Regions from separate parts of the Streptomyces angustmyceticus genome, predicted to be linked through region 3. Evidence: riboswitches for the same ligand, from Rfam matches in the RefSeq annotation. Region 3 holds a riboswitch; each other region holds the start of a gene.

Region 1 (7,030 bases), 1.6 Mb from region 3:
CGACCTCAGGGGCCGGATCTCGGGCGTGGCGGGCGAGGTGTACGTATGGCTGCCGCCGCAGTACAACGACCCGGCCTACCGGAACAAGAAGTTCCCGGTGGTCGAGCTGCTGCCCGGCTACCCGGGGTCGGCGAAGTCCTGGATGGGCTCGCTGCGGGTGGCCGAGCAGCTCCAGCCGCTGATGCAGCGCGGTCAGATCAGGCCGGTCATCCTGGTGGCGCCGCGGACCAACCTCCTGCCCGGCGCGGACACCGGCTGCGTCAACCTCCCCGGGAAGGTCAACGCCGACAGCTGGCTGACCGTCGACGTCCGCAAGATGATCATCGACAACTTCCGGGCGGGCGACAAGCCGGACTCCTGGGCCCTGGCCGGCTACTCGGCGGGTGCCCACTGCGCCACCAAGCTCGCCCTGTCCCACCCGGACCGCTACCGCGCCGCGGTCTCCCTGTCCGGCTACAACGACCCGGCCCTCGAACGCGACTCCCTGGCCGGCAAGGACCCCAAGCTGCGCATCGAGTCCAACCCGATGCACATCCTGAAGTCCGCCAACGCGATGGGGCGGCCGCCGCGCACGGCCCTGTACGTGACGGGCGCGGCGGGCGACGGCTACCAGGCCGGTCTCGGTCTTCGGCAGCTGGCGCGGTTCCCGACCACGGTGGATGTCCAGCAGATCTCGGGCGCCGGCGGCCACACCACGGCGGTGTGGAAGCAGCAGGTGCCGCAGGTCTTCCAGTGGCTGGGGACCCAGCTCAGGGCCGAGCCTCAGCGCCCCAGCGCCCAGCACGGAAGCTAGGGAGTGCCGTTCGGACCATGGCCGACACCCCCTAGGCAGGCCGGGTCGCCGCCGCGAACGGCATCTGGTCGATCGGCGCGATCCGCACCGGCGCCCCCGGGTGCGGCGCGTGGATCATCTTGCCGTCCCCGACGTAGATCCCCACGTGGCTGATGCCGGAGTAGAAGAACACCAGGTCGCCGGGGGCGAGTTGGGACCTGGCGACCCGCGGCCCGGAGCTGATCTGGGTGTAGGTCGTACGGGGCAGCGACACACCGCCCGACCGCCAGGCGGCCTGGGTCAGCCCCGAGCAGTCGTAGCCGGAGGGTCCCGTCGCGCCCCAGACGTACGGCTTGCCGAGGGCGGCGTAGGCGAAGGCGACGGCCCGCGCGGCCCGGGAGTCGGGCGCCTGCGCCGCGGCCGCGGCGGCTCCCGCGCCGGTGCGGGCCGCCTCGGCGACGCCGTCCCCGTGCCCCGCGGCGCGCTCCGCGCGGTGCGCCGCGCCGCCGTGTGCGCCGCCCCGGGCCGCCATCCGCTGCCGCTGCTCAGCGGTCAGGCGGTTGAGCAACTGCTCGGCGGCGCCCAGCTTGTGGACGACGGTGACCCGGTGCTTCTTCAGCGCCGCCTCGGTCTGCGCCAGCCGCTGCGCGGTGTCCTCGGCGCGCCGCTGCACCTGCCGTACGCTGCCGAGCCGGCGCGCGTAGCCGGCCACCGCGGTCGCCTGGTGGCTGCCCGCCCGCTCCAGGACCGCGGCGCCGTCCAGATAGCGCTGCGGGTCGGCGGACAGCAGCAGCCGTACGGTCGGGTCGACGCCGCCGGAGCGGTACTGGCTCGCGGCCATGGTGCCCAGTTCGGTGCGGGCGGCGTTGAGTCGGGCGGTCCTGCGGGCGGCCTCGTCCTGCAGTCTGCCGAGCTCCTCGCGTGCGGTGCCGGCGGCTTCCTTCGCGCCGTCGTAGCTCTGCGTGGCCACCTCTGCCTCCTGGTACAGCGCGTCGACCCGGTCCTTGACCTGGGCGGGGGTGAGCTGGGGCGCGGCCTGGCCGGTGCCGTCGAAGCCGGTGGCGGTGGCCGCGCCGGCCAGGGCCAGGGTGGCGGCCGCGCGGGCGGTGCGTGCGCTGCGTGAGCCGCCGGTGAACGCGGCGAGCGGATGCTGCCGGGGCTTGCGGTGCGAGGCCACGGTGGCCGTCACTTCCTTCCCTTCGAGCCGTGGGCCCGGCGGCGGTCCGTAACGAGGGAACGGACCGCCGCCGCACCTCTCGGCGGGGCGGCCGACAGGACGCCGGTGGGAGCCCGGCGAGGGCGGGGAGTCGGCCGCCTGGAGGAGGACGCTAAGCCTGCGGGTCGCGGCGACGAGTCCCCTTGCCCGGGATTGTTCGCTTTCGACCGTGGATGGTGCGTGGGTGACCGTGGCGCCGTGGTCACGCGGCCGGGAGCGGGTCCGGCCTGACCGAAGCGGCGATTGCGGACGCCCTGCCGGAAGGGCCGTGCTATGCGGCGGCTACGATCCGACACTATGGACGTAGTAATCAATATCTTCGTCGGCCTGCACATCATCGGCATCGCCTCGCTGCTGGGCGGTTTCCTGACCCAGATGAAGGCGATGGGCGCGGGCACCGCCCGCTTCGTGCCGGCGATGCTGCACGGCGCGCTGACGATGCTGGTCACCGGCATCGTGCTGGTCGGCCTCAACCAGGCCGAGGGCCACAGCCTCAACACCGTCAAGCTCGGCATCAAGATGGCCGTTCTGGTGGTCATCCTGGCGCTGGTCTACGTCAAGCGCGACGAGGAGAAGGTCGACGCGCCGCTCTTCGGCGCGGTCGGCGCGCTGACGGTGGCCAACATCTTCATCGCCGTGCTCTGGACCTGAGCGCGGTGGGCGGCCGGCCGGGTTCCGGCCGCCGGGCGGACGGCCCCGCCACAGCACACCGCGCGGTCCTCGCCCTCCTCGCCGGAAGGGCGGGGGCCGCGCGGTGGCGTGTGGGGGGTGGCCGTGGGGGGTGGTTCGGAGGGGGCGCGGGGCCGGGGCTCAGCCCGGGCGGACGCTCCCGTAGATCGGCATGTAGTAGATCGACTCCTCCCGGACACTGGCGCCCGGGTGCGGTGCGTGGATCATCTTGCCGCCGCCTATGTACATGCCGACGTGGCTGATGTCGTCGTAGAAGAAGACCAGGTCACCGGGCTTGAGGTCCTTGGTGGCGACCCGCTGGCCGACCTTGACCTGGTCCCAGGTGGTCCGCGGCAGGCTGACGCCGGCGGCCTTCCACGCGGCCTGGGTCAGCCCCGAGCAGTCGTAGGAGCTGGGCCCGGTCGCGCCCCAGACGTACGGCTTGCCCATCTGGGCGCGGGCGAAGGCGAGCGCCTTCTCGGCCTGGCTCGACGACGGTCCGGCGGACGAGCCGTCGTCGGCGCCGCCACCGCTCTGCCCGCCCCCGTCGTGCTGCTGCTGCCGCTCGCGCTCCTGCTGCTTGCGGGCCTCCTCCTCGGCCTTGCGCTTGGCCGCGGCCTCCTTCTTGCGCTCCAGCTCCGCCAGCCGCGCCTTCTCCTGGGCGGTCAGCCGGGACAGCAGCTGCCGGGCCTCGGCCAGCTTCGCCTGGACGGACTGCTTGGACTCCTTGAGGGACGCCTGCGAGGTCTGCAGCCGCTCCAGGCTGTGGGTCGCCTCCGCCCGCTGCCGGGCCGCCGCCGCCTGCTGCTCCTGGTAGTCGGAGACGGCCTGCTTCTGCCGGCCGGTCAGCCGCTCCATGAGGTGGCTGCGGTCGAAGAACTGCTGCGGGTCCTTGGCCAGCATCAGCTGCGCCGTCGGGTTCATGCCCCCGGTGCGGTACTGCGCCGAGGCGAACGTGCCCAGCCGGCGCCGGGACTCGTTCATCTCCTCGGCCCGCTTGGCGGCGGCGTCGAGCAGCTTGTCGACGGTGTGGCGCTGGGTCTCGGCCCGCTCCTTGGCGGCGTTGTACTTCTGGGTGGCCACCTCGGCCTGGCGGTAGAGGCCGTCGACCTTCTGCTTGACCTCTTCGATGGTGGGCTTGGGCGCCCGGGGGGCCGCGTCGGCGGACTGCGAGAGCAGCGTGGCCGAGGCGAGGGCGGCGGAGGTGAGCCCGACCGCCGTTCGTCGTCCTCCGGGCGAGGTGAGAATGCTGGTGCGCGGCTTGCGATGCGACGCCAAGGCCGGCGACTCCTTCCGTGGACCGCCTACCGGGTTAGCTGTCGGGTTCGGGCGGTGTCGCTGACGGAAGGCTTGCCCTACGGTCCGGATGTCCGCGGACGGCGGCTGTCCGGACCGATTCACCCCGGTGGTGCTGGTGGGTCCCCGGCTCCGGGTGCCCGAGGGCAGGGCCGGACTCGGCGTGGGCGGCCCGTGCGGACCTGTCGTCCACGGGGAGGCGGGCTGCCTGAGCGAGGACGTTAGCCAACTCGTGTGGCTCCTGTGAAGGCTGATGTTCGATATGCCCGAAACCTTTTCGTGACCTGAACGCGATGCGGGGGTTGTCGTGACAGATGTCGGTTTCGGGTAGACGAGCCGCCGACCGGTCCGCGCACCTCCCGGCCGCCTGACCTGCCGCGGTGCCACGGCCCGCCCCCGGAGCGGCCCGCATCGGGCGACTCAGCGGCGGGCTGTCGGTGCGGCGGCCTAGACTCGGTGGGCGATGAGCAGCCTCTTTGACGACAGCTTCCTGGCGGACCTCGGCCACAAGGACGAGGGGGAGCCCCCGCCGCCCCCCGAGGACGAGCACGGCCCGGCCCCGGAGGAGATCCCCGCCGACCTCTTCGGCGGGAGGTTCGACGCGCCCCCGCCCCAGGAGGCGTACTACCGCGACGGCGCCGCCCGCCCCGCCATCGACCCCGCGGCGCTGCTGGAGGGGCTCAACGACGAGCAGAAGGCCGCCGTGGTGCACACCGGCGGCCCGCTGCTGATCGTCGCCGGCGCCGGCTCCGGCAAGACCCGGGTGCTCACCCACCGCATCGCTCATCTGCTGGCCGAGCGCCATGTCCACCCCGGCCAGATACTCGCGATCACCTTCACGAACAAGGCCGCCGGCGAGATGAAGGAGCGCGTCGAGGAGCTGGTCGGCCCGCGCGCCAACGCCATGTGGGTCTCCACCTTCCACAGCGCCTGCGTCCGCATCCTGCGCCGCGAGTCCAAGAAGCTGGGCTTCACCTCGTCCTTCTCCATCTACGACGCCGCCGACTCCAAGCGCCTGATGGCCCTGGTCTGCCGCGATCTGGACCTGGACCCCAAGCGCTACCCGCCCAAGTCCTTCAGCGCGAAGATCTCCAACCTCAAGAACGAGCTCATCGACGAGGAGACCTTCGCCGGGACGGCTGCCGATGGTTTCGAGAAGACGCTGGCCGAGGCGTATGCGATGTACCAGGCGCGGCTGCGCGAGGCCAACGCCCTGGACTTCGACGACATCATCATGACCACGGTCAATCTGCTCCAGGCCTTCCCGGACGTCGCCGAGCACTACCGCCGCCGCTTCCGCCACGTCCTCGTCGACGAGTACCAGGACACCAACCACGCCCAGTACACCCTCGTCCGCGAGCTGGTCGGCCCCGCCGAGGACGCCGCCGAACTGTGCGTCGTCGGCGACGCCGACCAGTCGATCTACGCCTTCCGCGGCGCCACGATCCGCAACATCCTCCAGTTCGAGGAGGACTACCCGGACGCGACGACGATCCTGCTGGAGCAGAACTACCGCTCCTCGCAGACGATCCTGTCCGCCGCCAACGCCGTCATCGAGCGCAACGAGAACCGCCGCCCCAAGAACCTCTGGACGCAGGCGGGCGCCGGCCCCAGGATCACCGGCTACGTCGCCGACACCGAGCACGACGAGGCGCAGTTCGTCGCCGACGAGATCGACCGGCTGACGGACGCCGGCGACGCCAAGGCCGGCGACGTCGCGGTCTTCTACCGCACCAACGCCCAGTCCCGTGTCTTCGAAGAGATCTTCATCCGGGTCGGGCTGCCCTACAAGGTCGTCGGCGGGGTGCGCTTCTACGAGCGCAAGGAGGTCCGCGACGTCCTCGCGTACCTGCGGGTGCTCGCCAACCCCGAGGACACCGTCCCGCTCCGCCGCATCCTGAACGTCCCCAAGCGCGGCATCGGCGACCGCGCCGAGGCGATGATCGACGCCCTGTCGGCGCGCGAGAAGATCACCTTCCCGCAGGCGCTGCGCCGGGTCGACGAGGCGTACGGCATGGCGGCCCGCTCCGCCAACGCCGTCAAGCGCTTCAACGTCCTCATGGAGGAGCTGCGCACCATCGTCGAGTCCGGCGCCGGCCCCGCCACGATCCTGGAAGCCGTCCTGGAGCGCACCGGCTACCTCGCCGAACTCCAGGCCAGCACCGACCCGCAGGACGAGACCCGGATCGAGAACCTCCAGGAACTCGCCGCCGTGGCCCTGGAGTTCGAGCAGGACCGAGGGGAGGAGAATCCGGGCACCCTCTCCGACTTCCTGGAGCAGGTCGCGCTGGTCGCCGACTCCGACCAGATCCCGGACGAGGACGAAGAGGGCAGCGGCGTGATCACGCTGATGACGCTGCACACCGCCAAGGGCCTGGAGTTCCCCGTCGTCTTCCTGACCGGCCTGGAGGACGGCGTCTTCCCGCACATGCGCTCGCTGGGCCAGACCAAGGAGCTGGAGGAGGAGCGCCGGCTCGCCTACGTGGGCATCACCCGCGCCCGCGAGCGGCTCTACGTCACCCGTTCGACGATGCGCAGCGCCTGGGGCCAGCCCTCGTACAACCCGCCCTCCCGGTTCCTGGAGGAGATCCCGGCCGACTACCTGGAGTGGAAGCGCACGGGCCAGGCGACGCCCTCCGCGTCGATGGGCGGCATGTCGGCGGGCGGTGGAGGCGGCGGCTTCGGTTCCGCCCTGTCGTCGCGCGCCAAGGGGCCGAGCGGCTTCGCGACCCGCCGTTCCGGCGACCGCCAGGTGGTCTCCCTGGCCGTCGGCGACCGCGTCACCCACGACAGCTTCGGGCTGGGCACGGTCGTCGGCGTCAAGGGCAGCGGCGACAACGCCGAGGCGACGATCGACTTCGGCGGCGAGAAGCCGAAGCGGCTGCTGCTGCGGTACGCGCCGGTGGAGAAGCTGTAGGAGCCGCGCGGGCCGGGTGACGGGCTCCGTCACCCGGCGGTGCGCCGGTCAGTTCGGGTTGAGGCCGTGGTCGCGCAGCCAGGGCTGCGGGTCGACCGCCGCGCCGCCGCCGGGGCGCACCTCGAAGTGGAGGTGCGGTCCCGTGGAGTTGCCGGAGTTG
Region 2 (7,030 bases), 4.4 Mb from region 3:
GGCGCCGCGGGAGATGCCGTCCGCGACCGCCGTCGTGCACAGCGTCGCCGCCAGGGTCAGATAACCGCCGGTCAGGGCCTTGCCCAGGCACATCACATCCGGCGCGATGCCCGCGTGGCCGGCGGCGAACAGCGCGCCCGTACGACCGAAGCCGGTGGCGATCTCGTCGAGGACGAGCAGGACGCCGTGCTCGTCACAGGCCTCCCGCAGCACCCGCAGGTACGCGGGGGAGTGGAACGACATCCCGCCCGCCCCCTGCACCACGGGCTCCACGATCACCGCCGCCAGCTCCTCGGCGTGCCGGCCGATCAGCTCCCGCAGATGCGCCGCGTACGCCGCGTCGGGTTCGGCGCCGAAGCCGGCCGGCGGCGCGTCCGCGAAGATCTGCCGCGGCAGCACCCCCTGCCACAGCTCGTGCATCCCGCCGTCCGGATCGCAGACCGACATCGGCTGCCAGGTGTCGCCGTGGTACCCGCCGCGCCAGGTCAGCAGCCGCTGTTTGCGCGGCTTGCCGAGTGAGCGCCAGTACTGCAGGCACATCTTGACGGCGACCTCGACCGACACCGAACCGGAGTCGGCGAGAAAGACGTGCTGCAGCGGCTCAGGGGTGATGTCGACCAGCCGCTTCGCCAGCCGCACGGCGGGCTCGTGGGTGAGCCCGCCGAACATCACATGGCTCATCCGCTCCAGCTGGCCGCGCGCGGCGTCGTTGAGCACCGGGTGGTTGTAGCCGTGCACCGCCGACCACCAGGAGGACATCCCGTCCACCAACTCGTCCCGGCCCTCGACCGGTTCGCCCAGCCGGAGCCGGACGCCCGATGCCGACTCCACCAGCAGCGGTGCGGCGGTGCCGGGCATCGGCCCGTACGGGTGCCACACATGCTGCCGGTCGAGCGCGAGCAGGGCGTATGGGGTGAGCGGTTCAGGCATTGGGCGGCAGGTCGGTACCGGCGCCGCGGCGGCGCACCGAGACCAGGTCGCGGCGGGTGTCGTCGGAGGGCGCCGGGACGGCGGCCTCCTCCACGGCGGTCTCGGCCGGCTCGTCGGCGTCCGGCCTGCGGTGCTCGGGCAGCGTCGTGGTGTCGGTGCCCTCGACCTCGAAGCCGGCGTCCTCGATCATCGCGAGGTCGTCCTTGCCGGCCTGCCCCTCGCTGGTCAGGTAGTCGCCGAGGAAGATGGAGTTGACCAGGTGCAGCGCGAGCGGCTGCATGCTGCGCAGATGCACCTCGCGGCCGCCGGCCAGCCGTACCTCGATGTCCGGGCAGACGAAGCGCACCATCGCCAGGATGCGCAGCGCCCGCTGCGGGGTGAGGTTCCACTCCTTGGCGAGCGGGGTGCCCTCGAAGGGGATCAGGAAGTTCACCGGGACGGAGTCCGGGTCCAGGTCGCGCAGCGCGAACACCACATCGACGAGGTCGGCGTCGCTCTCGCCCATGCCGGCGATCAGACCGGAGCAGGCCGACATGCCGGCCGCCTGGGCCTGCTGGACGGTGGAGACGCGGTCCGAGAAGTCGTGCGTGGTGCAGATGTCGCCGTAGGTGGCTTCCGAGGTGTTGAGGTTGTGGTTGTACGCGTCGGCGCCCGCCGCGCGCAGCCGCCCGGCCTGGCCGTCGGACAGCAGCCCGAGGCAGGCGCACACCTCGACGCCCTCGTTCTGCTCCTTGATGGCGGAGATGGTCTCCGAGACGCGGTCGACGTCCTTGTCCGTCGGCCCGCGGCCGCTGGCCACCAGGCAGACCCGCTTGGCGCCACCGGCCACCCCGGCGGCCGCGGCCTTGGAGGCGTCGTCGGGCTTGAGCCAGGTGTACTTGAGGATCTCGGCCTTGGAGCCCAGCCGCTGGGAGCAGTAGGAGCAGTCCTCGGGGCACAGGCCCGACTTGAGGTTGACGAGATAGTTGAGTTTGACCCGCCGCCCGAACCACTGGCGGCGTACCTTTCCGGCCGCGGCCACGACATCGAGCAGTTCGTCATCGGAGGTGGCCAGTACGGCCAGCGCCTCTTCACGGGTCGGCAACTCGCGCCGCAGTCCCTTGTCCACCAGTGTGTTCAGCAGGTCCATGGCGCTGATCCTCGCGTACGCCCCCGCCCCCGGCCAAGGAGGATTCCCACAACGAGCCGCGATCGAGGTGTGTGTATCGCCACACCGTGGCCCTGCGGAACGACCGCTAACGTCTATCGACAGCCCACAATCGAGGCCGACAGACGAAGGACGCCGATGCCGCAGGACCCCGCCCCGCCGCTGCTTCGCGACACCTCCCCGGCAAGGCCCGCCGCGCCCGCCGCCGCGCCCGGCGGCCCGTCCGGCGCCGGGGCCTTCGACTGGCTCGATGCGGCCGGTGCGGCGCGCCGCGACGCCGGCCTCGTGCGCACCCTGCGCCCCCGCCCGGCCGACTCCCCGCTGCTCGACCTGGCCGGCAACGACTATCTCGGGCTCGCCCGGCACCCCGAGGTCACCCGTGGCGCCGCCGACGCCGCGCACCACTGGGGCGCCGGCGCGACCGGCTCCCGGCTGGTCACCGGCAGCACCGAGCTGCACGCCCGGCTGGAGGCGGAACTCGCGGAGTTCTGCGGCTTCGAGGCCGCTTTGGTGCTGTCCTCCGGCTATGCCGCGAATCTCGCCGCGGTCACCGCGCTCACCGCCCCCGGCGCCCTGATCGTCTCCGACGCCGGCAACCACGCCTCCCTCATCGACGGCTGCCGGCTCTCCCGGGCCCGTACCGAAGTGGCCCCGCACGCCGACCCGGAGGCCGTGCGCGCCGCGCTGACCGGCCACGACGGCCGGGCGCTCGTCGTGACCGACGCGGTGTTCTCGGTCGACGGGGACGCCGCGCCGCTCCCCGCGCTGGCCGAGGTCTGCCGGACCCGGGGCGCCGGACTCCTCATCGACGACGCGCACGGCCTGGGGGTGCTGGGCGAGGGCGGCCGCGGCGCGCCGTGGGCGGCAGGACTCGCCGGCGACGGCGATGTGGTGACCACCGTGACGCTCTCCAAGTCGCTCGGTTCCCAGGGCGGTGTGGTGCTCGGCCCGGCCCGCGTCGTCGAGCATCTGGTCAACACCGCCCGGTCGTTCATCTTCGACACCGGCCTCGCCCCGGCGGCGGCCGGCGGCGCCCTCGCGGCGCTGCGGCTGCTGCGCCGCGAGCCGCGGCGCGCCACCCGGGCCGTCGCGGTCGCACAGGGGCTGTACGAGCGGCTCACCGCGGCGGGGCTGACGGCGGTGCGCCCGGACGCGGCGGTGATCTCCGTGCGGGCCCCCTCGCCGGAGGCGGCGCTCCGCTGGGCCGCCGACTGCCGCACGGCCGGGCTCGCGGTCGGCTGCTTCCGCCCGCCGTCCGTGCCCGACGGGATCTCCCGGCTGCGGCTCACCGCCCGCGCCGACCTGACGGATGATCAGCTCGACGCGGCGGTCCGCACGATCGTGGCCACCGCGCCGGGGGACTGACCCCGGCGACCGCTCGTCCCTCCGCACCCCGGTACGGCGGCCGGCCCGACGACGGGCCGCCGTCCGCGCCGTACGTCGTCCACGCCGGTCTCCGTACGCCGCGACCGTCCGGCGTACGCCGCGCCCGGCCTCGTCACGGTGCCGGGGAGTGCCGGAGGAAGGCCCCGCGCAACAGGGCCCGCAGGGTGTCGGCGGCCGGGCTGCCGCCGGGGCGGTAGGCCACCGAGATCCGGCGGTGCAGCTCCGGTGGGTCCAGCCGGCGGACCCCCAGCGGCGTCATCGACCCCTCCGCCACCATCTCCGGCACCACCGCCACCCCGAGCCCCGCGCTCACCAGCGCACACACCACCGCATAGCTCGGCGACTCACAGCGCACCGCCACACTCGCCCCGGCGGCCGCCAGCGTGGCCTCCACCTCGCGCCGGTTGGGGTTGGCCGGCGCCATGCTGACCAGCGGCTGACCGGCCAGTTCGCCGAGCGGCAGCCGTCCCGGCCCCGCTGACAGGGCATGACCGGGCGCCGTGACGAGCACCAGTTCCTCGGCCAGCAACGGCTCCAGACGCACCCCCTCCGGCGCCGGCATCGCCTCGCCCGGCACGTACTCGTGCGTCAGCGCGAGATCCACCTCGCCCAGCGCCACCGCCCCCGCCGCCTGCGGCGGCACGTACTCCGTGACGCTCAGCTCCACATCGGGGTGCGCCCGCCGGAACGCGCTGAGCGCGGGCGGCAGCAGATGGGTGCCGGCGGTCATGAACGTGCCGACCTGCAGCCGCCCGCCGGACAGCCCCGCCAGCCGGGACAGCTCGTGCCGCGCCTGGTCCAGCTCGTCCAGGACCCGCCGGGCGCGGACGAGCAGCAGCTCACCGGCCGCCGTCAGCCGCGCCCCGCGGTGGTGGCGCACCAGCAGGGCCGCACCGGCCTCCCGCTCCAGCTTGGCGAGCTGCTGGGAGAGCGCGGGAGCGGTGTAGCCCAGCCGGGCGGCGGCCCGGGTGATCGAACCGGCCTCCGCCACCGCCACGAGGGCGGCCAGTCGTGTGGGGTCGTACATAAGAATCCCTTTAGGCTCTCCATGAAAGTCCGCAATACCCATTAAAGGCTTCGACCGGCGAGACTGCGGTCATGGACGGACAGCTGATCGCCTTCACCCCGGTCGCCGCCGGCATGGTCGCCATGCCGGGCGCGGACTTCGCGGTGGTGGTGCGCAACGCACTCGACTCGCGGCGGGCGGGGGTGGCGGCCGCCGTCGGCGTCGCGGGCGGGCTGCTGGTGCACACCGCCCTGGCGGTGGCCGGGCTCGCGGCGGTGCTGGTCGCCGAGCCCGCGCTCCTGGAAGCCGTCCAACTCCTCGGTGGCGGCTACCTGTTGTACCTCGGCGCCCGCGCCCTGGCCGCGGCCGTCCGCCGCCCCACGGCCACGACGGACGGCACGACGGACCCCGCCGCCGCGGCCCCGGCCGGCACCCGCCGCCCGCCCGCTCGGCAGGGCGCGGCGCAGAGCCTGCGCCAGGGTTTCCTGACCAACGCGCTCAACCCCAAGGCCCCGGTGCTCTTCCTCAGCCTGCTCCCGCAGTTCGTCCCGGCGGGAGCGCCCGCGCTGCCCCGGACGCTGCTGCTCGCGACGGTGATCGTCGCCATGGCGCTGGTGTGGTTCCCGCTCGTCGCGCTGCTCGTGGACCGGCTGGGCGCCTGGCTGCGCCGCCCCTCGGTGGCCCGCGCGCTGGAAGCCACCACCGGAGCGCTGCTCACGGCCCTGGGCGGCATCCTGCTCGTCGAACTGGCGTTGTCCTGAAGGCGGTCCGCCCCCGCAGGGGCAGAGCTGTCACCGGTTCGTCCGCGGGGCGGCGGAATCCCCACGGAGAGCGGCCCGTGCGGTGGCGGCCGCCCGCCACCGCACCCGGGCACGCGGGAACGTGACCGGGCACGGGGGTGAACCCGCAGGTCAGCCCACGCGCCCGTACGTGACGGAACGGCTCCAGATCCGCTCCAGCCGCACCACGCTCCCGGCCTTGGGCGCATGCCACATCCGGCCCTGGCCCGCGTAGATCCCGACGTGGTAGATGCCGCTGCGCGAATGGAAGAAGACCAGATCGCCGCGTCGGCGCGCGCCTGCCGGGATGCGCCGGGTGCGGCTGTACTGCGCGGCCGCGGTGCGCGGCAGGGCCCGGCCGGCGCGCTTGAACGAGTACAGCGTCAGCCCCGAACAGTCGAAGGCGTGCGGCCCCTGGGCGCCGTACCGGTAAGGAGCTCCGCTCTTGGACGCCGCGATCCGTAGCGCGTGGACGGATACGGACGCGGCTTCCGCGTTCCCGGCCGCTCCCGGAGCGACGGTGGTCCCGCCGAGCGTGACCAGCGTCAGAGCGGTGACGGTGCCGGCGCGTGCCAGCAGATTCGGCGTATGCATGCGCACGGTCATGCGCAAACCCTTCGTCAGCCGCCTGCGAAGGAAGACCTGTCGGGTTCGGGCAGGCGAAGATGCCCGGCCGTGCGTACGGCTTCACCCCAAGAGGTCCTCGGCCGTGCTGGCCGGGACCCCGTCCTGCTCGGGTCCTCCGCTCCCGCCGATCCACATCGTCGACCGGTCATCCGGCACGGCGGCGGGATTGGGCGCCCGTGCGGACCGCCCCGTCGCTGTGGCGGGGTCTTGTCGTCGAAGGGATCGTCACGCACCCGGCACCCGAATTCCGAGCCGAAAATGCCGTATGTGAGATGGGTCACAATTGACCCGAATGGTTAGTTTTGTTCCCTCAGGTGCGGCAGCGCGGGGTGTTGCACCCCGCGGACCAGCGGCGAAACATCCGCGACCGGGGGAATTGCGTTCGCCCGCGCAATTCGTCGCCTCCTCAGATCGGGTGCGGACGCTACGCCGTCTGCGCAGCCTCTCCGTGTGTCCCCGCGTCAGTTCTCCCCGGGTGGCGGCATCGTCACGAGCCCGGCCCGGCGCTCGCCGTCCAGCACGCGCAGTGCGCGGGCCATCGTCGCGGAGTGCACCTCGCTCTCGCCCCGGCTGTGCATCAGCGTCAGCGCGTCCCGCAGCCGGGCGGCCTTGCCGACGAGCGCCTGGGCGGCCCGTAGTCCGGTGTAGGTGCCGCCGCAGCGGGCCGGGTTGATCCGGCCGAGCAGATCGAGCACCTCCAGATAGCTGTCGACGAGTTCGCCCTCGGCGCGGGTGAGCGCGGGCAGCGGCGGCGGTTCGGGCGGCAGCATCGCGCTCACCGCGCCGCGGGCCGGAGCGCCGACTGCTTGCGGTCGCGGGTGATCTGGTCGATCAGGCCGTACTCCTGCGCGGCGCGGGCGTCGAAGATCTTGTCGCGCTCGATGTCGGCGGCGATCCGCTCGCGGGGCTGCCCGGTGTGCCGCGCCAGCATCTCCTCCAGCATCTCGCGGGTGCGCAGCAGCTCCCGCGCCTGGATCTGCAGATCGGTGGCCTGCCCCTGGACGGGTTCGCCGAACGACGGCTGGTGGATCAGGACCCGGGCGCCGGGCAGCGCCAGCCGCTTCCCGGGCGTGCCGGCGGCCAGCAGTACCGCGGCGGACGAGGCGGCCTGCCCCAGGCAGACGGTCATCACGTCGCACGACACGAAGCGCATCG
Region 3 (7,030 bases):
GGCGCGGCGGGCTCATCATGCGCGGATTGCGGTCGCTGCCGGTGGAGTTCCCGCCCGAGCGCCCTGACCAGCGACAAGGTCAGAAGTGACGCAGAGTCAGGTGCGTGACCTTTACGTGATCCGCGCTACACCGACTTGTGACTACCCGTGACCCCGGCTACCTTTCCACCGACGATCGACGGGCTTCACCCGATCGGCCGAAGCGGTGATGTGGGGGACCGGTAGAACGGTGCGCCTCGTGCGCGTCGGCCGGGCGGGTGACCCGTCGAGCAGCTCGACGAGCTCGTCGTACAACTCAACCGCCGCGCGAAAGGCATCCGCATGCGTTCCGGGACCGGCCGACACCGTCGCCCCCGTCAGGCACCGGCCATCTTTGTCACGGCGGGAGTGACCGGCGCAGGGTTCGCCCTGCCGCTGCTCGCCGCGAGCGGCGCGCACGCCGCCGACACCACGACCTGGGACAAGGTCGCCCAGTGCGAGAGTGCCGGCGTCTGGAGCGCGGCCTCGGGCAACGGCTACTACGGCGGGCTGCAGCTCACCCAGGAGATGTGGGACACCTACGGCGGCGCGGCCTACGCCTCGCGCCCCGACCTCGCCAGCCGCTCCCAGCAGATAGCGGTCGCCGAGTCGATCCTCGACCACCGCGGCCCGGAGGTCTGGTCGGGCTGTGCCGACGGCGCCGGCCTGGTCAAGGACGGCCGCGCGCCCGAGGTCGACCCGGGCAGCACCGCCACTCCCTCCCCCGCCCCGTCGGACGACTCCGCCGACCCCTGGGACTCCTCCGGCACGCCGGGCGGCCAGGGATCCGCCGGTCAGGACTCCGGCCAGGACTCCTCCGGGGCGCACGACGAGACCGGCGGCAGCCAGGCCGATCCGGCGCCCTCGCCCGAGCCTTCGGACTCCGCCGGCTCCGACGACGGCCCCGGCAGCCGGCAGCCGTCGGGCTCCGCGACCCCGGGCGACCGGGACGAGGACCCGTCGCCGTCCGCCGACCCGTCCGAGGGCGGCAGCCGTCCGGACACCACCGGCACCCCGCACAAGGCGCCCACCCAGGGCAAGCACCGCGGCGACGCGGGCGACCAGGGCGCCGGCGACGACGACGGCCGGTCGGCCGGGGGCCGGCACGCCTCCCGCGGCGACGGCGCGCGGACGGACCCGGCGGCGGACGGCGCGTACACCGTGCGCCCCGGTGACACGCTGTCAGCCATCGCCTCGGCGCACCGGCTGCCCGGCGGCTGGCCCGCCCTCTACGACCGCAACGAGGGCGTCATCGGCACCGACGCGGACCTGATCAAGCCGGGCCAAAAGCTCGATCTCGGGCACAACGAAGGGTAATTCGCCTCCCTTCGCCCTCTTTTGGGAAAGTGAGACAAGGGTCTCGTTGACCGCGCTGAACCCCGGTGCGTCCGCCCTCGGCAAACCGGGGTTCACCTGCGGGTATGTGTCCGATCCGTGATCAAAAACGGTCAACTTGGTTCAGATGATGGGGTTTGAACCCCAAGGGCATTACTGCTTAACGTCAGGACCGCTCGCCAAAGCGGGCCCTTCGATCACACGCCGAATCCTGCCGGTGGTCGGAGGCAGCTGACGCGCAAGCGCCGAAGGCAGGAGCGGGGGACCCAAGGTACGTGCCGGCCCCGCCCGTGAAAGCGGGTCAACCGGCTTGGGGTGAAGCCACGTGCGCACGCGCACGCGGCCGGGCGATTTCTCACAGCCCGAACCCGACAGCTCACCTCGTAGGCGTCGGTGAGGAAACGAACGAACCATGCTGATCATCAAGGGCAAGCACCGTCGTCCGTCCAAGGCCGTCCGCGTCGCCACCCTCGCCGGCATCGCCGGTGCTGCCGTGGCCGTCCCGCTGATGGGCGCCACCTCCGCCTCCGCCGCCTCCGTCGCCACCTGGGACAAGGTCGCCCAGTGCGAGTCCGGCGGCAACTGGTCGATCAACACCGGTAACGGCTACTACGGTGGCCTGCAGTTCTCCAACTCCAGCTGGGCCGCCGCCGGTGGCACCCAGTACGCCCCGCGTGCCGACCTGGCCACCAAGTCCCAGCAGATCGCCGCCGCCGAGAAGCTCCTCGCCATCCAGGGCCCGGGCGCCTGGTCCTGCGCCGGCGCCGGCAACCTGACCGCCGGCGGCCCGGCCGCCGACGTCGACACCTCCGGCTCCTCCGCGCAGACCAAGTCCGCGCCCCAGCAGGACCAGGGCTCCACCAAGGCCGAGACGAAGAAGGCCCCGGCCGCCCCCGAGCAGCACGCCTCCCGCTCCACCGAGCGCAAGTCCATGGGCCACGGCAACTACACCGTCAAGGCGGGCGACACCCTCGCCAAGATCGCCAAGGCGCACGGCAGCGACTGGAAGTCCGTCTACAAGGCCAACAAGTCGGTCATCGGCGGCAACCCGAACCTGATCTTCCCCGGTCAGAAGCTCAACGTCTGAGTCCATCCCTCACCGGGAGGTGAGCGGGCCCGAGAGCGGCGGGCCCCCTCGCTCCGTGAGACCGGCCCCGCCCGGCGCGCCCTTCCCCCGAGCGCGCCGGGCGGGGTTCTCGCGTCCGGGCCCGGTGACCGGCGCGGTTCCACGCCCTTTCCCGTTCGGCGAACAATGTCCCAAAGGTCCGGTGAGCTGGTCCTTTGGGCTCTTCATTCCGTAATTCCGTCCCACGGAGCGGGCCAAGCGCAGGCGGACGACCCCGGGGCCGTTAGGCTCATGCGCAGAACGCCAGACATCCACGAAGGAGACAACGTGCCGTCCATCGACGTCGTCGTAGCCCGCGAAATTCTCGACTCGCGAGGTAATCCCACGGTCGAGGTCGAGGTCGGCCTCGACGACGGCAGCACCGGCCGTGCCGCCGTGCCGTCCGGCGCCTCCACCGGCGCCTTCGAGGCCATCGAGCTCCGTGACGGCGACCCCAACCGCTACCTGGGCAAGGGCGTGGAGAAGGCCGTCCTGGCCGTCATCGAGCAGATCGGCCCGGAGCTCGTCGGCTACGACGCGACCGAGCAGCGGCTGATCGACCAGGCCATGTTCGACCTGGACGCCACCGACAACAAGGGCTCGCTCGGCGCCAACGCCATCCTCGGCGTCTCCCTCGCCGTCGCGCACGCCGCCTCCGAGGCCAGCGACCTCCCGCTGTTCCGCTACCTCGGCGGCCCGAACGCGCACGTCCTGCCCGTCCCGATGATGAACATCCTGAACGGCGGCTCGCACGCCGACTCCAACGTGGACATCCAGGAGTTCATGATCGCCCCGATCGGCGCGGAGTCCTTCTCCGAGGCGCTGCGCTGGGGCGCCGAGGTCTACCACACCCTCAAGAAGGTCCTGAAGGAGCGCGGGCTGTCCACCGGCCTCGGCGACGAGGGCGGCTTCGCCCCGAACCTGGGCTCCAACCGCGAGGCCCTGGACCTCATCCTGGAGGCCATCAAGCAGGCCGGTTACGCCCCCGGCCAGGACATCGCGCTCGCCCTGGACGTCGCCGCCTCCGAGTTCTACAAGGACGGCTCGTACGAGTTCGAGGGCAAGACCCGCTCGGCCGCCGAGATGACCGAGTACTACGAGGAGCTGGTGGCGGCCTACCCGCTCGTCTCCATCGAGGACCCGCTGTTCGAGGACGACTGGGCCGGCTGGAAGGTCATCACCGACAAGCTCGGCGCCAAGGTCCAGCTCGTCGGCGACGACCTGTTCGTCACCAACCCCGAGCGCCTCGCCCGCGGCATCGAGGAGGGCTCCGCCAACGCGCTGCTGGTGAAGGTCAACCAGATCGGCTCGCTGACCGAGACCCTGGACGCCGTCGAGCTGGCCCAGCGCAACGGCTTCAAGTGCATGATGTCGCACCGCTCCGGTGAGACCGAGGACGTCACCATCGCCGACCTCGCCGTCGCCACCAACTGCGGCCAGATCAAGACCGGCGCCCCGGCCCGCTCCGAGCGCGTCGCCAAGTACAACCAGCTGCTGCGCATCGAGGAGATCCTCGACGACGCCGCGGTCTACGCCGGCCGCTCCGCCTTCCCGCGGTTCCGCCACGGGAGCTGACCGACGGCGGCCCGCCGCCCCGCCGGACCGGGTCGGCAAGGGCTGAACGGGCGAGACAACCGCCCAGCACCCCGTACGTCCCCGGCAACGGTCCCGTACCGTTGCCGGGGACGCGTCTGCTTCAGCAGTCAGGCGTCCGTCAGTGAAGGGGAGACGACGTGCCCGCGGACCGGTTCTCGACCGCGACCCGACTCAAGGCGCTCGGCGAGCAGGCCGCCGCCCGCGTCTACCGAGCCCGCCCGCCCCGCCGCAACCGCCTCACCGGCCGTGCCGCCCTGCTGGCGCTGGTGATGTGCTCCCTGGTCGTTGCCCTCGCGTACCCGATAAGGCAGTACGTCTCCCAGCGCTCCGACATCGCCGACCAGCGCCGCAGGGCCCAGGACGCGGGCGCCGCCCTCGACCGGCTGCGCGAGCAGAAGGCCCGCTGGCAGGACCCGGAGTACGTACGCCAGCAGGCCCGCCGGCATCTGCACTACCTCATGCCGGGCGAAACCGGCTACATCGTCCAGGACGGCTCCCGCGCGGGCGCCGCGCCGAAGGGGCCGCAGGCGGCGCAGCGCCCCTGGTACGACAATCTGTGGGGCACCGTCGACGCGGCGGACAAGCGGTAGCCCCGGCTGCCCGTACCGCCGCCGGACGCCGGCCCGTAGTGTCGGGACCCGGCGGCCCGCCCCGCCCCGCCCCGCCACCTCACCACCCACCTCACCGAAAGCGCACATGGACACCCCCCCGCCCCAGACCGAGCCCACCGAGCCCACCGACGCGGACATCGCCGCCTTCAAGCAGCAGCTCGGCCGTCCGCCGCGCGGCCTGCGCGCCATCGCGCACCGCTGCCCCTGCGGGCAGCCGGACGTCGTCGAGACGGCGCCGCGCCTGGAGGACGGCACGCCCTTCCCCACGCTCTACTACCTCACCTGCCCCCGCGCGGCCTCCGCGATCGGCACGCTGGAGGCCAACGGCGTGATGAAGGAGATGACCGAGCGGCTGGCGGCCGACCCGGAGCTCGCCGCCGCCTACCGGGCCGCCCACGAGGACTACATCCGGCGGCGGGACGCCATCGAGGTGCTGCAGGGCTTCCCCAGTGCCGGCGGCATGCCGGACCGGGTCAAGTGCCTGCACGTCCTCGTCGGCCACTCGCTGGCGGCCGGACCGGGCGTCAACCCGCTCGGCGACGAGGCGCTGGCGATGCTGCCGGAGTGGTGGAAGAAGGGGCCGTGCGTGACCCCCTGCCAGGACACCTCCGAAGCCCAGGACGCCCCCGAGGGAGACGCCACGTGAAGCGGGTCGCCGCCATCGACTGCGGTACGAACTCCATCCGGCTGCTGGTCGCGGACGCCGACCCGGCGACGGGCGAGCTGAAGGACCTCGACCGCCGGATGCAGATCGTCCGGCTGGGCCAGGACGTGGACCGCACCGGGCGGCTGGCGCCCGAGGCGCTGGAGCGCACCTTCGCGGCCTGCCGGGAGTACGCCGCGGTGATCAAGGGCCTGGGCGCCGAGCAGGTCCGCTTCGTGGCGACCTCCGCCTCCCGGGACGCGGAGAACCGCGAGGACTTCGTCCGCGGCGTGGTGGACATCCTGGGCGTGGAGCCCGAGGTGATCACCGGCGACCAGGAGGCGGAGTTCTCGTTCAACGGCGCCACCAAGGAACTGCTTGGAATGGGGGCTGCAGGCGCGGAGCGACTTCCCGGGAAGGGTGGTGGCGGGCGACGGGTGGGCCTGGCGCGGCCGTTCCTGGTCGTCGACATCGGCGGCGGCTCGACCGAGTTCGTCCTCGGCGACGCGTCGGTGCGCGCCGCGCGCTCGGTCGACGTCGGGTGCGTGCGGATGACCGAGCGGCATCTGGTGCACGGGGGAGAGATCAGCGACCCGCCGACCCCGGGGCAGATCGACGCCATCAGGGCGGACATCGCCACGGCGCTGGACCGGGCCGAGGAGACCGTCCCGCTGGGCGAGTCCGCCACCCTCGTGGGCCTGGCCGGCTCGGTGACCACGGTCGCCGCGATCGCGCTGGGCCTCGACCGGTACGAGTCCGAGGCCATCCACCACTCCCGTGTCCCGCTGGCGAAGGTCCGCGAGATCACCGACCGGCTGCTGTCCTCCACCCACGCCGAGCGGGCGGCCATCCCGGTCATGCACCCGGGCCGGGTCGACGTGATCGGCGCGGGCGCGCTCGTGCTGCTGTCGATCATGGAGCGGACCGGCGCCGAGGAGGTCGTCGTCAGCGAGCACGACATCCTCGACGGCATCGCCTGGAGCCTGGCCGGCTGACGGCGCGTACCCACTCGGCGGAGGTCGGCAACGGCCTCTGCCGAGTGGCTTTTTGAGCGGGCGGTATGCCCGTCCGAGCGCCCTTCAGGGGGCTTCGGGAGGCCCCGCGGAGGGATCGGCGAAGAAAGTTCGTGAAATCCTTCACATGAAAAAGCCTCCCGTTGGGCGAACAATCTGATCGTCCGACCCTCATTCGAAGGCTCAGGGGCGTCTCGACCCGGAAAATGCCCGGCGGCTGTCGCGGGGGCCGCGCACTCGCCGAGGCGGTGGTCCGGCCGTCCGGCGGACGACAATCCCTGATCAACAGGGGTCTCCAACGCTCCGTGGCCTACGGTGGTTCCGCTTCACGCTATGGCGTCGGTCACGAAGGCGGCGGAGTGTAGCAGATGCCCCTTGCTTGCTTGTGAAGGGGCTCACGAGCGACCCCCCATGTGGGGGTGGATACTCGATTGCATGAGCACCACGGAGCGTCCCAGGATCCTCGTTGTAGGCGGTGGGTACGTAGGCCTGTACGCGGCACGCCGCATCCTCAAGCAGATGCGGTACGGCGAGGCGACCGTCACGGTCGTCGACCCGCGCTCGTACATGACGTACCAGCCCTTCCTCCCCGAAGCTGCAGCCGGCAGCATCTCCCCCCGCCACGTCGTGGTGCCGCTACGACGCGTGCTGCCCAAGGCGGAGGTCCTCACCGGCCGGGTCACCACCATCGACCAGGACCGCAAGGTCG
Region 4 (7,030 bases), 2.8 Mb from region 3:
GGCCGTGACGATCACGGCGTCGCAGCCGTCGCCGGACAGCGCCTCGGCGAGGGCGGCCGCGAAGTCGTCCGGTGTGGCCGCGGAGGGCAGCACCCGGGGGCTCTGCGGGCGCAGCTGTTCGGTCAGGCAGGCGTCGTAGGCGAGGAGCGCCAGCGACTCGGAGTTGCCGAGGATGGCGATGCGCGGGCCGGCCGGGAGCGGCTGGGAGGCCAGCAGCAGGCCGGCGTCGATCAGCTCCGTGACCGTGTCGACGCGGATCACGCCGGCCTGGCGCATCAGGGCCGCGACGGTGCTGTCGGGGACGCGGACGGTGGGCACGGCGTGGCCGGGCGGCGCGGTGCCGTTGTGCCGGGCCCCCTTGGCGACGACGACCGGCTTGACGGCAGCGGTGCGACGGGCGAGCCGGGCGAATTTGCGCGGGTTGCCGATGGACTCCAAATAGAGGATCACGACGTCGGTGTCCGGGTCGTCGTACCAGTACTGGAGCAGGTCGTTGCCGGAGACGTCGGCGCGGTTGCCCGCGGAGACGAAGGCGGAGATACCGGCGATCCCGCCGTCACCGGGGCCGCGCGCGTGCAGCCCGCTGAGCAGGGCGATGCCGATGGCACCGGACTGGGTGAACAGGCCGATACGGCCGGCGCCGGGCATCCGGGGGGCGAGGGAGGCGTTCAGCCGGACGTCGGGGGCGGTGTTGATCAGGCCGAAGGCGTTGGGCCCGATGAGCCGCATGCCGTAGGAGCGGGCCTGGCGGAGCAGCGCGCGCTGCCGCTCCCGGCCCTCCGGGCCCGCCTCGGCGTAGCCGGAGGACAGGATCAGCACGCCCTGGACGCCGTGTTCGCCGCAGTCGCGGACCACGTCGGGGACGCGGTCCGCGGGGACGGCGATGACGGCGAGGTCGACCGGGTCGGGGATCTCCCGCAGGGCGCGGACGGCCGGTACGTCTTCGGGCCGCAGCCGTCGCATGCCCTCGGGGAAGGCGTGGTTGACCGCGTGCACCCGGCCCGTGAAGCCGGAGTCCAGGAGGCTGCGCAGCGCGGTGCGGCCGACGCCGCCGGGGGTGCGGCCGACGCCGATGACGGCGACCGACCCCGGGGCGAGCAGCCGCTGCACGGACCGGGCCTCGGCGCGCTGCTCGCGTCCGCGCATCACGGCCATGGACTGCTCGGTCGGCTCCAGGTCGAACTCCAGGCGCACCACACCGTCTTCGAAGGTGCGCTGGTGGGTGTAGCCCGCGTCCGTGAAGACCTTGATCATCTTGGAGTTCGCGGGCAGTACCTCGGCGGCGAACCGGCGGATGCCGCGCTCACGGGCGACGGCCGCGATGTGCTCCAGGAGGGCGGAGGCGACGCCCCTGCCTTGATGGGCGTCCTGGACGAGGAAGGCGACCTCGGCCTGGTCGTCCTCGGGGCTCTTGGCGGGCAGCCCCTGGTCGTTGATCCGGTCGTAGCGGACGGTGGCGATGAACTCGCCGCCGACGGTGGCCGCGAGCCCGACCCGGTCGACGTAGTCGTGGTGGGTGAAACGGTGCACATCGCGGTCGGACAGCCGCGGATACGGCGCGAAGAAGCGGTAGTACTTCGACTCGTCCGAGACCTGCTCGTAGAAGGAGACCAGCCGCTCGGCGTCGTCGGGGGTGATGGGGCGGATCCGCGCCGTGCCGCCGTCGCGCAGCACCACGTCGGCTTCCCAGTGGGTCGGGTACGCGTGGTCCGGCGGTTGCTGCATGCGGACAGCGTACGACCGGCCACCGACAACCGGCTCGGCGCGCGTACGCTCGGGGTGCGGGGCAGGCTGGGGATGCCGTCCACCGGCCTGCCGCACCTCCCTTGGGGAGACCAATGGCCACAAAAGGCCAGGACACAGGGCTGCCCAGCACGCCCGGCAGCGTGAGAGACTGGTCTAGACAACAGTCACGACTTTGAAGGGCAACACCATGGCAGAGCGCCGCGTCAATGTCGGTTGGGCCGAGGGCCTGCACGCCCGCCCCGCGTCGATCTTCGTCCGTGCGGCCACCGCCTCCGGCGTCCCGATGACGATCGCCAAGGCTGATGGCAACCCCGTCAACGCGGCCTCCATGCTCGCGGTCCTGGGTCTGGGCGCCCAGGGCGGCGAGGAGATCGTGCTGGCCTCCGACGCCGAGGGTGCCGAGGCGGCGCTCGACCGTCTGGCCAAGCTCGTCGCCGAGGGTCTCGAGGAGCTCCCCGAGACCGTCTGAGTCCGCCAGGACTCCCGCTCCACGCGGCGGCCCCGCTGTGACGACCGGTGACCGGTCGCCACGGCGGGGCCGTTTCGCTGTACCGGAATCCCCTTCCCGGGCGGGCCGGAATCAGGGAAGCCGGAAATAGCGCGCGGAATTCCGCACCCCCCTGCCCCGCCTCTTCTGCGCATTCGGGCAGCACAAATAAAACCTGAAGGCGGACAGCGGAAACAGGAACGCCGAATCGCGCTCTCCCTGAGCCATTCTGCACTTCTTTGTATACGTGGGTCTTGTTAAGAGCGGGCGCGCGCCGTGTTGACGGGCGGTTTCGGATTCCTCACCCGGGGCGCCTTCGGCTCCCCCGTCTCCGTCTCGGCGGGGCGCCGGAGCCGGTACACCGGGAGCGAGCGCTCGACATGGGCCGCCATCAGGGCGCGAGCCCGTTCCGCGTCCCCCCGGGCCACCGCGTCCAGCACCGCACCGTGTTCGTCCCACGACTCCCCCGTACGGGCGGGCAGTTCCACGGCGTACATCCACTCGATCTTGCGCCGCAACTGGGTCAGCAACGCGGTCAGGCTGGGGCTGCCGGCCGCCTGGGCCAGCGTCTCGTGGAACCAGCCGTCCAGTTGGCGCAGATCCGCGGGGCTGCCGTGCCGGGCCCGCTCGCGGCCGAGCCGCACCAGGCCACGGAGCACCTTGAGGTGCGCGGGGCTGCGGCGGGCGGCCGCGCGCGCCGCGCCCAGCGGCTCCAACAGGGCCCGGACGTCGAGGAGGTCGGCGGCCTCCTGCTCGGTGGGCTCGGCGACGCAGGCGCCCGCGTGATGGCGGGTGGTGACGAACCCTTCGGACTGCAGGGTGCGCAGTGCTTCACGGACCGGCACCCGGGAGACGCCGTAGCGGGCCGCCAGGATCTCTTCGATCAGCCGGCTCCCCGGCGCCAGCGCGCCGGAGACGATGTCGTCGCGAATCGCCGTGCACACCGCATGCGCGGAAATATGGCCTCGCATCTTCCGTGCCTCCGCCGTAATCCCCTCGAAACGCCGCCGGTCGGCGACTTTTCCGTGACTCTATTCGACCGGAACGGCTTTTCCGACGGACTCCGATTATTCATGGATATTTTTTGGCCAGAAGGCGCGGGCCGTGCGGCGTATCGGGGGCGCACCCGCCGCGTGCCGGGCACGCCGAAGCCCCGGCCGGGGAGCCGGGGCTTCGGGCGGACGCTCGTGCGGCTCGGGCCCCTCGGGGCGCGGTGCCCGACGGGGCTCCGGGTCAGACGTTGACGCCGTGCGAGCGCAGGTAGGCGACGGGGTCGATGTCCGAGCCGTAGTCGGCACCGGTGCGGGCCTCGAAGTGCAGGTGGGGGCCGGTGGCGTTGCCGGTGGCGCCGGAGAGGCCGATCTGCTGGCCCGGGGTCACGTGCTGGCCGACGGAGACGCCGAGCGACGACAGGTGACCGTACTGGGTGTACGTCCCGTCGTTCATCTTGATCACGATGTTGTTTCCGTAGGAGCCGCCCCAGCCGGCCTCGACGACGGTGCCCGTGCCGACGGCGTGGACGGAGGTGCCGGAGGCGGCGTGGAAGTCGATGCCGGTGTGGCTGCCCGAGGACCACAGGCCGCTGGAGGCCTTGTACGAGGTGGACACGTAGGAGTCGGCCACGGGGGCGACAAAGGTGTTGAGGCGCTTGCGCTCCGCCTCCCGGGCGGCGCGCTCCTTGGCCTTGCGGGCGGCCTCGACGCGTCGCTTGGCCTCCTCGGCCTGCTTCTTGGCCACGGCCTCGGCCTTCGCCTTCGCCGCTGCGGCCTCCGCCTCGGCCTGCTGCGCGTCGGCCTGGGCCGCGACGTGGTTGGCGAGCTCGTCACCGAGCACGACGGCCTGCTGCAGACCGGTGTCGTGGGTGCGCGCCTGGTCCGTGGCCGCCAGCGCCGGCGAGGCCACGGAGGCGACGACGCCGCCGGCCGCGAGGGTGGCTATGCCGGCGATGTTGCGGGTCGACCGAGCGGGGCGGCTCGCACGACGGTGCTTCCCGGTGGCACGGATGAACGCCATGTACGGGCTTGTCCTTTCCCTCCTTCTCGCCTACCGGGTTAGCTGACGGGTTCGGAGCAGGAAGGTCTCCTACGGGCTCCTCCGGAGGGGAGTCCGATTCACCCCAAGGGACTCTGGGTCCCCGGCTCCCCTGGCTCGCACCGTACGGGGACTCGGCGATGACTGTCCGGTGCCACGGTTGTGGCGGACTTGTGACGAACAGCCGGACCGACGCTAAACGTGGCAACTTTCAATCGGCAAACAGATCCGCTTTTTTGTGCGGGATCCCACAAGAACCGAGGTGTGGGCAGCGATATACCGGACATACGGCAACTCCCGTGGCGGACCATCGCCACGGGAGTTGCTTTGTCGATATGTGACCTGCCGTCACACGGTGGCCTAGCCGCCGACGACCGTCACCTCGCCGATGCCCAGCGCCTTGATGGGCTCGGCGATCTGCGCCGCATCGCCCACCAGGACCGTCACCAGCCGGTCCACGGGGAAGGCGTTGACCGCCGCCGCGGTCGCCTCGACCGTGCCGGTCTCCGCGAGCCGCACGTACAACTGCGCCTGGAAGTCGTCCGGCAGGTGCTGCTCCACCTGGTCGGCGAGCGTGCCCGCGACGGCCGCCGCGGTCTCGTACTTCAGTGGCGCGACCCCGACGAGGTTCTGCACGGCGACATCCCGCTCGTCGTCCGTCAGCCCCTCTGCCGCAAGGGTGCGCAGCACGTTCCACAGGTCGTCGAGCGCCGGGACGGTGGAGGCGGTGTCCACCGAGCCGCTGATGGCGAGCAGTGAGGCGCCCGTGGCGCCCTCGGGGGACGTGGGAGCGGTGGAGCGCAGTACCTGGCCGAAGGCGCGCACCCCGTAGGTGTAGCCCTTCTCCTCCCGCAGCACGCGGTCCAGACGGGAGGTGAGGGTACCGCCCAGGCAGTAGGTGCCGAGGACCTGCGCCGGCCACACCCGGTCGTGCCGGTCGGCACCGATGCGGCCGATGAGCAGCTGCGTCTGGACGGCGCCGGGCCGGTCCACGATCACCACGCGGCCGGTGTCGTCGGCGACGATCGGCGAGGCCTTCAGCGGCTCGGCCGTCGAGCCGCTCCACGCGCCGAGCGTCTCGGCGAGCGCGGCCTCCAGGTCGACGCCGGTGAAGTCACCGACGATGACGGCGGTGGCCGTCGCGGGCCGCACATGGGCGTCGTAGAAGGCGCGGACGGCCGCGGCGTCGATGCGTCCGACGGTCTCCTCGGTGCCCTGGCGCGGCCGCGACATACGGGACGTGGCCGGGAACAGCTCCTTGGACAGCGCCATCGCCGCACGCCGGGCCGGGTTGGCGAGCTCGTGCGGGATCTCGTCGAGACGGTTGCGCACCAGCCGCTCGACCTCGCTCTCCGGGAAGGCGGGGGCGCGCAGCGCGTCGGCGAGCAGGCCGAGCGCGCGCGGCAGCCGGGACGCCGGCACCTCCAGGGAGACCCGTACGCCGGGGTGGTCGGCGTGCGCGTCCAGAGTGGCGCCGCAGCGCTCCAGCTCGGCGGCGAACTCCTCGGCGTCGTGCTGGTCGGTGCCCTCGGACAGGGCGCGCGCCATGATCGTGGCGACGCCGTCCAGGCCCTCGGGTTCGGCGTCCAGCGGCGCGACGAGGTTGATCTCGACGGCGACGACCTGCTGGCCGGGGCGGTGGCTGGTCAGGAGGGTCAGCCCGTTGGGCAGGTGGCTGCGGTCGGGGGCAGGGAAGGCCCACGGCCTGGGCGCGCCGCCACGGGGCTGCGGGTGAAAGTCCATGCTGCTCACGGGGGAATCGGCGTGGGTGGTGGCGTCGCTCACTGGTCCGCCTCCCCTTCCTCGGTGTCGGCGGCGTCGGTCGGCTCGGTGGGCTCGTAGACCAGCACCGCGCGGTTGTCGGGGCGCAGCCGGGCCTTGGCGACCGCCTGCACCTCCTCGGGGGTGATGTCCAGAACGCGCTGCACGGCGGACAGCGCCAGCTGCGGGTCGCCGAACAGGACGGCGAAACGGCACAGTTCGTCGGCGCGGCCGCTGACCGTGGCCAGCCGGTCCAGCCATTCGCGCTCCAGCTGGGCCTGGGCCCGCTCCATCTCCTCCGGGGTCGGGCCCTCGGCGGCGAAGCGCGCCAGTTCCTCGTCGACCGCGCGCTCGATGCCGGGGACCTCCACCCCGCCGGACGTCTTCACGTCCAGCCAGCCCAGCGAGGGCGCACCGGCCAGCCGCAGCAGACCGAAGCCGGCCGCCACGGCGCTGCGGTCGCGGCGCACCAGCCGGTTGTACAGGCGGGAGGACTCGCCGCCTCCCAGGACGGTCAGCGCGAGGTCGGCGGCGTCCGCCTCCCGGGTGCCGTCGTGCGGCAGGCGGTAGGCCGCCATCAGGGCGCGTGCGGGCACGTCCTCCTCGACGACCTCCCGCAGCTCGCCGCCGATGACCTCGGGCAGCGTGCCGTCCCGCGGGGGCTGCTTGCCGTCGTGCCCGGGGATCGAGCCGAAGTACTTCTCCACCCAGGCCAGCGTCTGCTCGGGATCGATGTCGCCGACGATCGACAGGACGGCGTTGTTGGGCGCGTAGTAGGTCCGGAAGAACGCCCGTGCGTCCTCCAGGGAGGCCGCGTCCAGGTCGGCCATCGACCCGATGGGCGTGTGGTGGTACGGGTGCCCCTCGGGGTACGCCATGGCCGTCAGCTTCTCGAAGGCCGTGCCGTAGGGGACGTTGTCGTAGCGCTGGCGGCGCTCGTTCTTGACGACGTCGCGCTGGTTCTCCATGGACTCGTCGTCGAGCGCGGTCAGCAGCGAGCCCATC

Evidence for each region. A riboswitch is a leader RNA that binds a small molecule or an ion and turns the genes downstream of it on or off. The one in region 3 is predicted to bind cyclic di-AMP.
Region 1: it holds a riboswitch for cyclic di-AMP, as region 3 does, so the genes downstream of both, K7396_RS14485 (C40 family peptidase) here and K7396_RS22030 (transglycosylase family protein) in region 3, are expected to answer to the same signal.
Region 2: it holds a riboswitch for cyclic di-AMP, as region 3 does, so the genes downstream of both, K7396_RS02255 (C40 family peptidase) here and K7396_RS22030 (transglycosylase family protein) in region 3, are expected to answer to the same signal.
Region 4: it holds a riboswitch for cyclic di-AMP, as region 3 does, so the genes downstream of both, K7396_RS09450 (M23 family metallopeptidase) here and K7396_RS22030 (transglycosylase family protein) in region 3, are expected to answer to the same signal.

Annotation. Positions count from the first base shown of each region.
Region 1 covers NZ_CP082945.1:3,236,846-3,243,875, reverse strand. The annotation lists gene K7396_RS14500 (alpha/beta hydrolase) at 1-793, shown strand, start outside; gene K7396_RS14495 (C40 family peptidase) at 825-1,961, opposite strand; gene K7396_RS14490 (hypothetical protein) at 2,286-2,639, shown strand; gene K7396_RS14485 (C40 family peptidase) at 2,799-3,935, opposite strand; cyclic di-AMP (ydaO/yuaA leader) riboswitch at 3,944-4,127, opposite strand; gene pcrA (DNA helicase PcrA) at 4,417-6,870, shown strand; gene K7396_RS14475 (M23 family metallopeptidase) at 6,919-7,030, opposite strand, start outside.
Region 2 covers NZ_CP082945.1:505,351-512,380, reverse strand. The annotation lists gene K7396_RS02280 (adenosylmethionine--8-amino-7-oxononanoate transaminase) at 1-930, opposite strand, end outside; gene bioB (biotin synthase BioB) at 923-2,059, opposite strand; gene K7396_RS02270 (8-amino-7-oxononanoate synthase) at 2,216-3,442, shown strand; gene K7396_RS02265 (LysR family transcriptional regulator) at 3,576-4,490, opposite strand; gene K7396_RS02260 (LysE family transporter) at 4,562-5,230, shown strand; gene K7396_RS02255 (C40 family peptidase) at 5,381-5,854, opposite strand; cyclic di-AMP (ydaO/yuaA leader) riboswitch at 5,859-6,025, opposite strand; gene K7396_RS02250 (hypothetical protein) at 6,337-6,645, opposite strand; gene K7396_RS02245 (ATP-dependent Clp protease proteolytic subunit) at 6,651-7,030, opposite strand, start outside.
Region 3 covers NZ_CP082945.1:4,883,157-4,890,186, forward strand. The annotation lists gene K7396_RS22020 (cytochrome P450 family protein) at 1-89, shown strand, start outside; gene K7396_RS22025 (transglycosylase family protein) at 388-1,335, shown strand; cyclic di-AMP (ydaO/yuaA leader) riboswitch at 1,587-1,758, shown strand; gene K7396_RS22030 (transglycosylase family protein) at 1,766-2,440, shown strand; gene eno (phosphopyruvate hydratase) at 2,711-4,033, shown strand; gene K7396_RS22040 (FtsB family cell division protein) at 4,192-4,644, shown strand; gene K7396_RS22045 (DUF501 domain-containing protein) at 4,751-5,311, shown strand; gene K7396_RS22050 (Ppx/GppA phosphatase family protein) at 5,308-6,303, shown strand; gene K7396_RS22055 (NAD(P)/FAD-dependent oxidoreductase) at 6,757-7,030, shown strand, end outside.
Region 4 covers NZ_CP082945.1:2,064,306-2,071,335, forward strand. The annotation lists gene K7396_RS09435 (bifunctional acetate--CoA ligase family protein/GNAT family N-acetyltransferase) at 1-1,725, opposite strand, end outside; gene K7396_RS09440 (HPr family phosphocarrier protein) at 1,934-2,215, shown strand; gene K7396_RS09445 (GntR family transcriptional regulator) at 2,491-3,204, opposite strand; gene K7396_RS09450 (M23 family metallopeptidase) at 3,467-4,246, opposite strand; cyclic di-AMP (ydaO/yuaA leader) riboswitch at 4,259-4,414, opposite strand; gene K7396_RS09455 (M16 family metallopeptidase) at 4,625-6,007, opposite strand; gene K7396_RS09460 (M16 family metallopeptidase) at 6,046-7,030, opposite strand, start outside.